DNA from 2 places in the Halobacillus amylolyticus genome. Region 2 is predicted to be linked to the other one. Evidence: predicted binding sites of a transcription regulator. Region 2 holds the regulator's gene; the other holds the start of a gene.
What was found. Region 2 encodes Rex, which represses fermentation and respiration genes when NADH is low (regulators of the CRP and FNR family bind a similar motif). Its sites were predicted from a motif close to TTGTGAAATATTTCACAA; they were not measured.
Positions count from the first base shown of each region.

Region 1: a site for Rex is predicted at 2,939-2,956, ahead of cydD (thiol reductant ABC exporter subunit CydD). Genes of this name have one in related genera too.

Region 1 covers NZ_CP095075.1:2,466,500-2,471,216, forward strand. The annotation lists gene cydC (thiol reductant ABC exporter subunit CydC) at 1-1,178, opposite strand, end outside; gene cydD (thiol reductant ABC exporter subunit CydD) at 1,175-2,908, opposite strand; gene motA (flagellar motor stator protein MotA) at 3,220-4,041, shown strand; gene motB (flagellar motor protein MotB) at 4,016-4,717, shown strand, end outside.
Region 2 covers NZ_CP095075.1:2,198,051-2,202,767, reverse strand. The annotation lists gene MUO15_RS11285 (ABC-F family ATP-binding cassette domain-containing protein) at 1-640, opposite strand, end outside; gene moaC (cyclic pyranopterin monophosphate synthase MoaC) at 788-1,270, shown strand; gene MUO15_RS11275 (redox-sensing transcriptional repressor Rex) at 1,283-1,927, shown strand; gene MUO15_RS11270 (hypothetical protein) at 1,963-2,148, opposite strand; gene MUO15_RS11265 (MDR family MFS transporter) at 2,317-3,729, shown strand; gene MUO15_RS11260 (DUF4305 domain-containing protein) at 4,020-4,223, opposite strand; gene MUO15_RS11255 (CPBP family intramembrane glutamic endopeptidase) at 4,225-4,717, opposite strand, start outside.

The sequences.
Region 1 (4,717 bases), 270 kb from region 2:
GTGTCGACGGTCTGCACTTTTAACAAGAGCTGCAGCAATGTCGATTTGCCTGATCCACTTGGACCGACGATCGCCGTTTTTGACCCCGCAGATAAGTGCAGGTTCACACATTCGAGGGCCAGTCTAGCTTCCCCAGGAAACGTGAAGTTTACATGTCGCAAGTCGATAGAATAAGCTTGTCCCCTTTGAAGCTGATTAGAAGACTTTACCTGTTCGGCCACTCCATCATGATCTCGAACAACTGAGAAAAGGCGATTCGATGCGCGGCGGCTATCTTCTAAGTGGAGCGGAAATACAGCCATTGGTGTCGTATTTTCAAAGACAGTTAACGAAATCATAACGAGCATCGCAAGAAAAACCCCATCCAATTTTCCTTCTGTGACGAGGTAAACGCCTAGGGCCAGCACAACCCAGGATACTATCAATGACACCATTGTATTGATTGCATGACTAAATGAGGCATGAATTCCCTCTTTTTCTTGCTCCTGAATGTAATGATCTGAAGATTGCTTCAACTGTGCCTTTTTCCCCGCAAGCTTTTGATAAATTTTCAAATCTCGAAAACCATACAAGAGCTCTGTCGTTTCTGTTGATAGGCTTCCGCGTTCTTCACGAACTTGCGCGTCTATTCCCCTCTGCCTAAGGGCAAATAAATATGGCACTACAAACCCTGTAATCAGCAGCCCGCCAAGGAGAACAAGCGCGATGGAAATAGAATAAAAAACGGTAAATACGATCGTACTTAGGAAGACAATCACGAGCACGATCGGCGGGTAAAATACGCGCAGAAAGAAGTTTTGCAGGCTCTCTACATCTCCTACAATCCTGGCAAGCAAATCTCCGCTTCGATACTTCTGAAAAATACCCGGCGCTAGTGGTTCCAATTTTTCATAAAAAGAAACTCTCAAATGGCTTAGAATCGTAAACGTAGCCCGGTGGGAGAAGTAGCGTTCGGCGTAACGACTGATTGCTCTAACGAATCCTAGCAATTTGACGATGGAGACGACAACAATAAGGGTATAGAGCGGTGGAATGAGGGCGGCTTTTGACACTAAATAGCCACTGGCTCCAAACAACCCGACAGCCGTGATTCCAGCCAGAAATCCGAACAGGATGGAGAGAAGAATGTCTCTTTTCTCCCTAACCACGAGCTTCATGACAATAGCTAAATCCTTCATGACGCGTCACTTCCTTGTTGAGCAGATACCATGTTCCGATATTCTGAAACGGACTGAATTAATTCATCATGCGTTCCTTGACCAATCAATTTTCCATGATCTAACAATAGGATGTTGTCCGCCCGTTTAATCGTGTGCAGCCTGTGTGCTACTGTAATTACTGTTGAGGTTTCCGACAATTCTTTAATCGATTCTTGTAAAATTCGCTCCGTTTGTAGGTCGAGACCTGTTGTTGGCTCATCAAATAAAATCACAGATGGGCGTTTCAGGAAGGCTCTCGCAATCGCAACCCGTTGCTGCTCACCCCCAGAAAGTCCACGGCCCGCTTCACCAACAGAGGTATCGAGCCCATTTGCAAGCGTCTCAACCAAACCAGAAAGTCCGGCTTTGCTGGCGGCTGCTTCAATTTCAGCTCGTGAAGCCCCGCTTTTACCGCCAACCGCAATATTCTCAGCAATCGATCCGGAAAATAAATAGGGATGCTGGGAAATATAACTCAACTGGTCAAACCACTCTTGCTCTTTGTAACTTGACAGAGGCTTACCTTCAACAAGCATCTCGCCTTCCGTTGGGTTCACAAGTCCAGCCATCATATGAAGCAAGGTTGTCTTCCCCGCCCCGCTCCTTCCAACAATAGCAATTTGACTGTAAGGAGGAATGCTCGTCTGAATATGATTTAACGTAAAACCGTCTTCCCCATAGCTAAAAGCTAAATTCCGTAATTCAATTACAGGGGGCTTTCCATCGCTTTGCAACTCTTGCTCGCCCCATTGCACCGCCTGTTCAGGTTCTTCCAATTCATCTGACACTTTCTTCGCTGCTCCCGCACTTCCTCGCCCTGTATGGAAGGCACTGCCTAAATCCTTTAATGCCGCAAAAAACTCAGGAGCCAACACTAATATAAAGAACGCCGTAAAAAAACTGATACTTTCATAGACAACAAGCTGAATGGCCACTTCAAGAGCAATCAATCCGATACTCAACATCGAAATTAGCTCGAGCATAAAAGAAGAAACGAACGCGATCTTCAGCACTTCCATCGTCGCTTCCCGAAAGTCGATACTACTTTCGCGTATTTTCCCCTTTTGACGTACGGAACGTCCAAACAACTTTAATGTCGTTAACCCCTGTAATGTATCCAAAAATCGTCCTGAAAAAGCGGCAAGCTTATCCATTTGCTCCTCTGATTTATCCTTTGTTTTCATACCAATGACAATCATAAAAAAAGGAATAAACGGGGCAGTCACAATAATAATTAATCCTGAATTAAGATGTTGGATAAACACAACGATTAAAATCATTAGCGGAACAATCGTTGACTGAATGATCTGGGGAATATAGCTGCTAAAGTATGGATCCACTTCATCCACCGCGTCCATGAGCACGCTTACCTTCTGCCCAGACTGACCCTTCAGTGATGCCTGAACAGGGTTTCTAGAAAACTTACTTAATAGCGATGCTCTGAAATCGCGCTTTGCCTTAGAAGCTATTTTTACACCTGTACGCCCGTTCATATGTGTAAGCCACGTTCTTACAATGATCACTAGTAATAATCCGACTAATAGTGGGATTATCCCTGCAAACGACTGACCCTCTAGGTAAATCCGATCGACAATAGCCACAAAGAAATAGGCTTGTCCAATAATCATCGCACCGATACATACAGCGGAGACGACTAGCAGTGTAATCATGTTTCTTTGTCCGAAAGCCATTTTACTCAGATGTTTCATAGCCCTCACTATCTCCCAACTCAAAGTAATTAGTGAAACATTTCACAATACCTTTATTATAATAGACTTTCTGCCAAAGATCTAAAGTTGAGACTGACCTTTTTATGACAGTTTAGCACGTTAAATTTACTTTACCTACTTTAAAAAACCTATCAATTGAACGATAAAGTAAATATAGTGTTCATTATAATCCGCTAAACGGTTTTAGCCTGATCCATGGGTCAATCAATAGGAGTGTATGTGTCCGTGCTCCCAACATTCAACCAAGAACTTTTTATATCACGTTACAAAAATAATTAAGAGGTGAAAAAATGGATAAATCAACGATTATCGGCATCATCTTAAGCATAATCGCGATTAGTGCAGGAATGGTATTAAAAGGGGTCAGTTTAGTCGCCCTCATTAACCCAGCAGCTTTGCTCATTATCTTTTTAGGAACAGCTGCGGCTGTGTTGATTGCTTTCCCCATGAGCACGATTAAGCGTATCCCTGCCCTTTTCAAAATTTTATTTAAAGAAACGAAAGCACATGACTTCAACCAGTTGATTCAGATATTCACGGAATTAGCCGACTTCACTCGAAGGGAGGGTTTGCTCGCCCTGGAGCAGCGAATCGACGAAATCGACGATCTTTTTCTAAAATCAGGTCTGCAATTAACCATTGATGGACAAACACCTGACTTCATTCGGGATGTACTAATTGAAAAAATTGATGCTATGGAATACAGGCACCAAAAAGGAGCAGCTATCTTCACCCAGGCTGGTACCTATGCTCCAACACTAGGGGTGCTTGGGGCAGTCATCGGCTTGATCGCTGCGCTGGGAAATATGAACGACACAGAAGCTTTAGGACACGCCATTTCAGCAGCTTTTATTGCCACACTATTTGGTATCTTCTCAGGGTATGTCCTATGGCACCCTTTTGCAAATAAACTTAAAGAAAAATCTAAAAGCGAAATTCAATATAAATACGTAATGATCGAAGGGGTTCTGTCAGTTACAGAAGGCGAATCTCCCCTCGTTGTCAAAGATAAATTAAGTGCCTACCTGTCTCCATCTGAGCTCGTTAAATTAAATAAAAATGAGGGAGCAGAACAGGAGGATATCGATGAGAAAAAAGAAACGGCAGGATGAAAACCATGTAGATGAATCTTGGCTCATCCCTTACGCTGACATGTTAACATTACTTTTGGCTCTGTTCATTGTTTTATTTGCCTCAAGTGAAATTGATGCACAAAAATTCAAAGAGTTCTCTGAAGTGTTCCGTAACGAATTTAGCGGCGGGCAAGGCATTATGGAGCATCAAGAAAGTCCGATTGAGCCATTAAGCGTGACGAATGAAGAGGAAGAGAAAAATGAGGAAGAATCCAAAGAAGAATCTCAAACAAAAAACGGAGCGCTTTTACCTTTAGAATCGTTGCAGAAAGAGATAGAAGGTTATATCGCCGAAAATCAATTGACTGGCGAATTAACAACCAACTTATCTGAGAGAGGCCTCCTAGTCGTCATTCTCGACAATGTATTTTTCGATTCCGGCAGTGCGCAAGTGAAAAGCGGGGGCGTCAATATCGCCAAGGACATATCGGAAATTCTACACACAAGGTCACCACATGAGATTGTCATCAGCGGGCATACCGACAACCGCCCCATTAATAATAGTGAATTCCAGTCCAACTGGGAATTAAGTGTAATGCGCGCCGTCAACTTTATGAGCTTACTTTTAAATAATGATAGGCTAGATCCGCTGCTCTTCAGCGCAAAAGGTTACGGCGAACACCGTCCAGTCGCCCCGAATGATACATCACAAAAT
Region 2 (4,717 bases):
CTTCATAGCCTTGCAGATAGCCTTCTAACCAGGAAAGTGTCTCTATATCCAGGTGGTTGGTCGGCTCATCAAGAATGAGAATATCAGGCTTAGTCAAAAGCAGTTTACCGAGGGCTAGGCGCGTTTTTTGACCACCACTTAATGAAGTAATTGGTGTACTCCAATCGAAGTCGTGGAAGTTCAGGCCGTTGAGCACAGCTTTAATCTCCGCTTCATATTGATAGCCGCCAGATCGCTTGAAATAATCCTGTTTTTCATCATAACTTGATAGCAGTTTCTGATAAGTATCCTGGTCTTCCATAAGCGCCGGATCAGCCATGTTCGTCTCCATCTTCCGCAATTCACTCTCTAAGCGCTTTAGATAAGCAAACACACCTTCCATCTCAATCCAGATTGATTGTTCGGAATCTAGTCCGGTATTCTGTGCTAAATATTCCATAGTGACATCCTTGGGTTTAAAAATATCACCAGAATCATGGCTCATTTCCCCAGCCATCATTTTAAGAAGGGTACTTTTGCCCGCTCCATTTCGCCCAACGATGGCGATTCGATCGTGCATTTGTACTTCTAGTTTAATATTCGATAAAATTAACTCAGCCCCAAAACGCTTTGTTAATTGATTCAATTGCATGAGAATCATGTCGTTTCACCTCAATGCCATAAGTGTATCTTATATAGGTTAACAGTAGCAAGGCGAGAGTCCCCTGCTTGTAACGACTTCCAGTTGATTTTTTGATAGAATAGGAGTACTGTTTGATTAACTGATTTGAGCAAAAGGAGCCTATACATGTCTGAGTTTACTCATTTTAATGACCAAGGGCGCGCGAAGATGGTCGATATATCTGAAAAAGGTGATACCGTACGTACGGCTGTTGCTAAAACAAGTGTTGAAGTGAATAAGTCGATTTATCATAAGATCACGAATCAAACGATGGCTAAGGGGGATGTGTTAGCTGTCGCACAAGTAGCCGGGATTATGGCAGCTAAAAAAACGTCTGATTGGATTCCTATGTGTCACCCGCTCTCGTTAAAAGGGATCGACGTGAACTTTGATTGGCAGGTAGAAGATACGTATCAACTGCTGATCGAAGTTCAGGTGAAAACAAAGGGGAGCACGGGGGTAGAAATGGAAGCGTTAACCGCTGCTTCTGCAACGGCGCTAACCGTGTATGATATGTGTAAAGCTGTAGACAAGGGGATGGTCATCGGTCCGACCTATCTCGATGAGAAAACAGGTGGGAAGAGTGGAGACTATCGCAGAGAAGATTGAGGAGGTGGAGAAATGGATTCAGAACATACGAAGATTCCACAGGCAACGGCCAAGCGATTACCGCTATACTATCGTTTTTTAAATAACTTACATGGCCAAGGGAAGCTTCGGGTATCGTCAAAAGAATTAAGTGAAGCTGTGAAAGTGGATTCAGCTACGATCCGCCGCGATTTTTCCTATTTCGGAGCCCTTGGGAAAAAGGGCTATGGCTATAATGTGGAATATTTACTTTCCTTTTTTAGAAAGACCCTGGACCAGGACGAAACAACTAAGGTTGCATTGATCGGTGTTGGAAATCTTGGAACAGCCTTTCTAAACTATAACTTCACGAAAAATAATAATACAAAAATAGAAGTGGCGTTTGATGCCAATCACGATAGAATAGGGGAAGAGGTAGGAGGTGTGCCAGTTCAGCACATCGATGATTTAGAGAAGCATATGGACGGAATTGGTGTAGCGATTTTAACCGTTCCTGCTACAGCTGCACAAGGAATTGCAGATAGACTGGTAGAAGCAGGGATATCTGGTGTACTAAACTTCACACCTGCCCGCATCACTGTGCCTTCCAATGTCCGTGTTCACCACATTGATCTAGCCATTGAGTTACAAGCACTTGTCTATTTTTTAAAGCATTATCCTTTAAATGAAGAAGACTAAAAGAGACCGTTTGGTTGCGGTCTCTTTTTGCTTTATTACTTATTTATTAGAGCCTTAACTCCGAGATAAAGTAGTGCTAAAGCAAAAACAATGATCGCTATTCCACCTATTATAGAAAAAAAGCTAGCGACCTCTGCGGTGATAACAGCTGAGGTTGGAATATTAGCTAAGGCAAAACCAGCCAGAATACAAGCTAAATAAAGTGTAGCTAAGTGATACATAATCGCCCCTCCTTCATTGATACTGTATGAAGATATTTATTTTAAGTGATTGCTTAGCTAAAGATGAGAAGCATTACCCACTTTGCCTTCCATTTTATTGGTTAAGCGGAGTGGTGGAGGGGTATAGTGATAAATAGTTCGGATGTCGAAATAGTAGGGAGGGGTATGATGAGGAAGTTGCCGCACAAGTGGTTAGTCGTAGTTTCTGTCCTGTTTGGAACCTTTACTGTTATTTTAAATAACAGTATGCTTAACCCTACGTTGCCAAGATTTATTGATATTTTCAATTCTAATGCCGTGTCTGTAGGCTGGATCTTGACAATTTTTATGGTTTCCATGGGAATGACCATGCCGCTAACCGGTTATTTTGGAGACCGCTTCGGTAAAAAGAAAGTGTACATGGTAGGGTTATGTATCTTTATCATAGGCTCTTTATGTGGAGTATTCTCACAAACGCTTGGAATGATTATTTTTTCTCGAGCGATTCAAGGAATGGCTGGCGGTTTAATGATGCCTATCGCTATGGCACTCATCTTCAATTCCTTTCCACGTAATGAACGAGGACTGGCTGTAGGGGTGTACGGGGTCGCAGCGATGGTCGCACCAGCCATTGGACCGACAGTCGGAGGATTGATCATCCAGTTTTTAGACTGGCCCTGGTTGTTTGCTTTTAATATTCCATTTGGTTTAATTGGGCTTATTTTATCTTCTAAGTTTCTTGAACGTACGGAAACGAATCCAACGAAGCGGTTTGATTATATCGGCTTTCTGATCATTACACTCGGAATAGGGTCTATTTTATATGCACTTGGCAGGGGACGCAGTGTTGACACATTAGTGGACCCATTGAATATTGTTCTTGTAACAGGTGGACTGTCAGCGCTTATTCTATTTGTGTTCTATGAAAACAGGCAGGATGATCCTTTGCTTAATCTGTCTGTCTTTAAAGTACCAACGTATACAGTGTCGATTTTAGTCACTTCGTCTGCTTCGATTGGATTGTTTTCAGGGATTTTTTTACTGCCTTTACTTATCCAAAATGTGTACGAGTTATCCGCGGTAATGACAGGATTGTTGTTTCTTCCAGCGGCGGTGGCAAGTGGAATATTTATGTCGATCGGAGGACGCTTGCTTGATAAAAAAGGGCCCAAATATGTCGTGCCACCTGGGCTTGCCATCATGGCAGCGGCAACCCTTGGTCTCGGCATGCTGCAGTTATCTACACCATACTGGTTGATCCTGGCTCTTAATACGATTCGCGGCTTAGGCATGGGAATGGGCAATATGCCTGCCACGACTTCAGGGATGAATGCAATTCCTGAATCGCTCGTTGCTCAAGGGTCAGCTATGAATAACATTATTAGACAAATTTCATCTTCGCTCGGCATTGTGTTTTTTTCGATTTATTATGAAGTGAGGCGGGCACAAATTGCAACGGCCCCCGATATAGATATGCAAGCAGCTACATTACAAACATTGAATGAAGCGTTCCTAGTCTCGGCAGGGGTGTTGATCCTAGCGATCCCGTTTTCATTTATCCTAAAAGGAGTTCAGGAGGATAAGCAGTCTGAACGTGTCTAAACGATGAAGCAAGACAAAAAGTAACGCTGTGAGCATAATGTAGAGCCCACGGCGTTACTTTTGTCTATTTTATCTTCACTTTTTTTGTCGAAGCATCCCGTATAAATACATATCATAGGCTCGTCCGTCTCATAAAATAAATTCCGTTGAGCTCCTTCATAGGTAAAGCCAAGGTTTTCATCAAACCGTATCGCCGGTTGGTTGTATTCATAAAACAGTTCTGAAAAGGTTGATCATCTAAGCTGAATTCGGTCACCTTCAAGCACAGGGTTCATGGAGCTCCTGGTAAGTTATTTTTTGTTGTTAGCTTTTTTTATTTTAATATAAGCAATAATTAGGCGGACGGTTACAGCGAAGTTAAAAGTGGCAATGAGTACAGGAAGCAAAGTCCTTATATTCCATACGGTTTCTTCCGCAGAGTGGACAGCAATTAAAGTAAATGCTGCCCCCATTGCGAAATAAAGAAAGGCCATAAATAAAGGAGAAATCCTCATACTACAGAAGGCCTCCAATGAAAATGGTTTGCAATTGTTCCTGCATGCGGCGAATTTCCTCTTCTGAAACGAAAAACTGTGTGATTACGACGAATGAATTCATTGCCATATGGGCAATGATCGGCGTAATAATGCTTTTTGTCTTCACATAAAGAAAGGCGAAGACAACGCCCATTGCGAAATAGACGAGTATATGTTCAAAGTCGAAGTGAAACGCACCGAATATGAGTGCCGACAGAAGGACAGCAACAAAGAAATTGGATTTCTTGTAAATCGAACCAAAAATGATTTTACGGAAAATGATTTCCTCGGTGATTGGTGCAAATACGACAGGTAATAAGATAAATAATGGGGATTGTCTTGCAATTTCCATTAAGTTCATCGTATTCTCAGAGCCAGCTGGTACACCGAATATCTCTGTTTCAATCAGAGCGGCTATCCCTTGAGCAAATAAGGCGAGAAATACACCTAAAATAGACCAAAGAATGATCTTT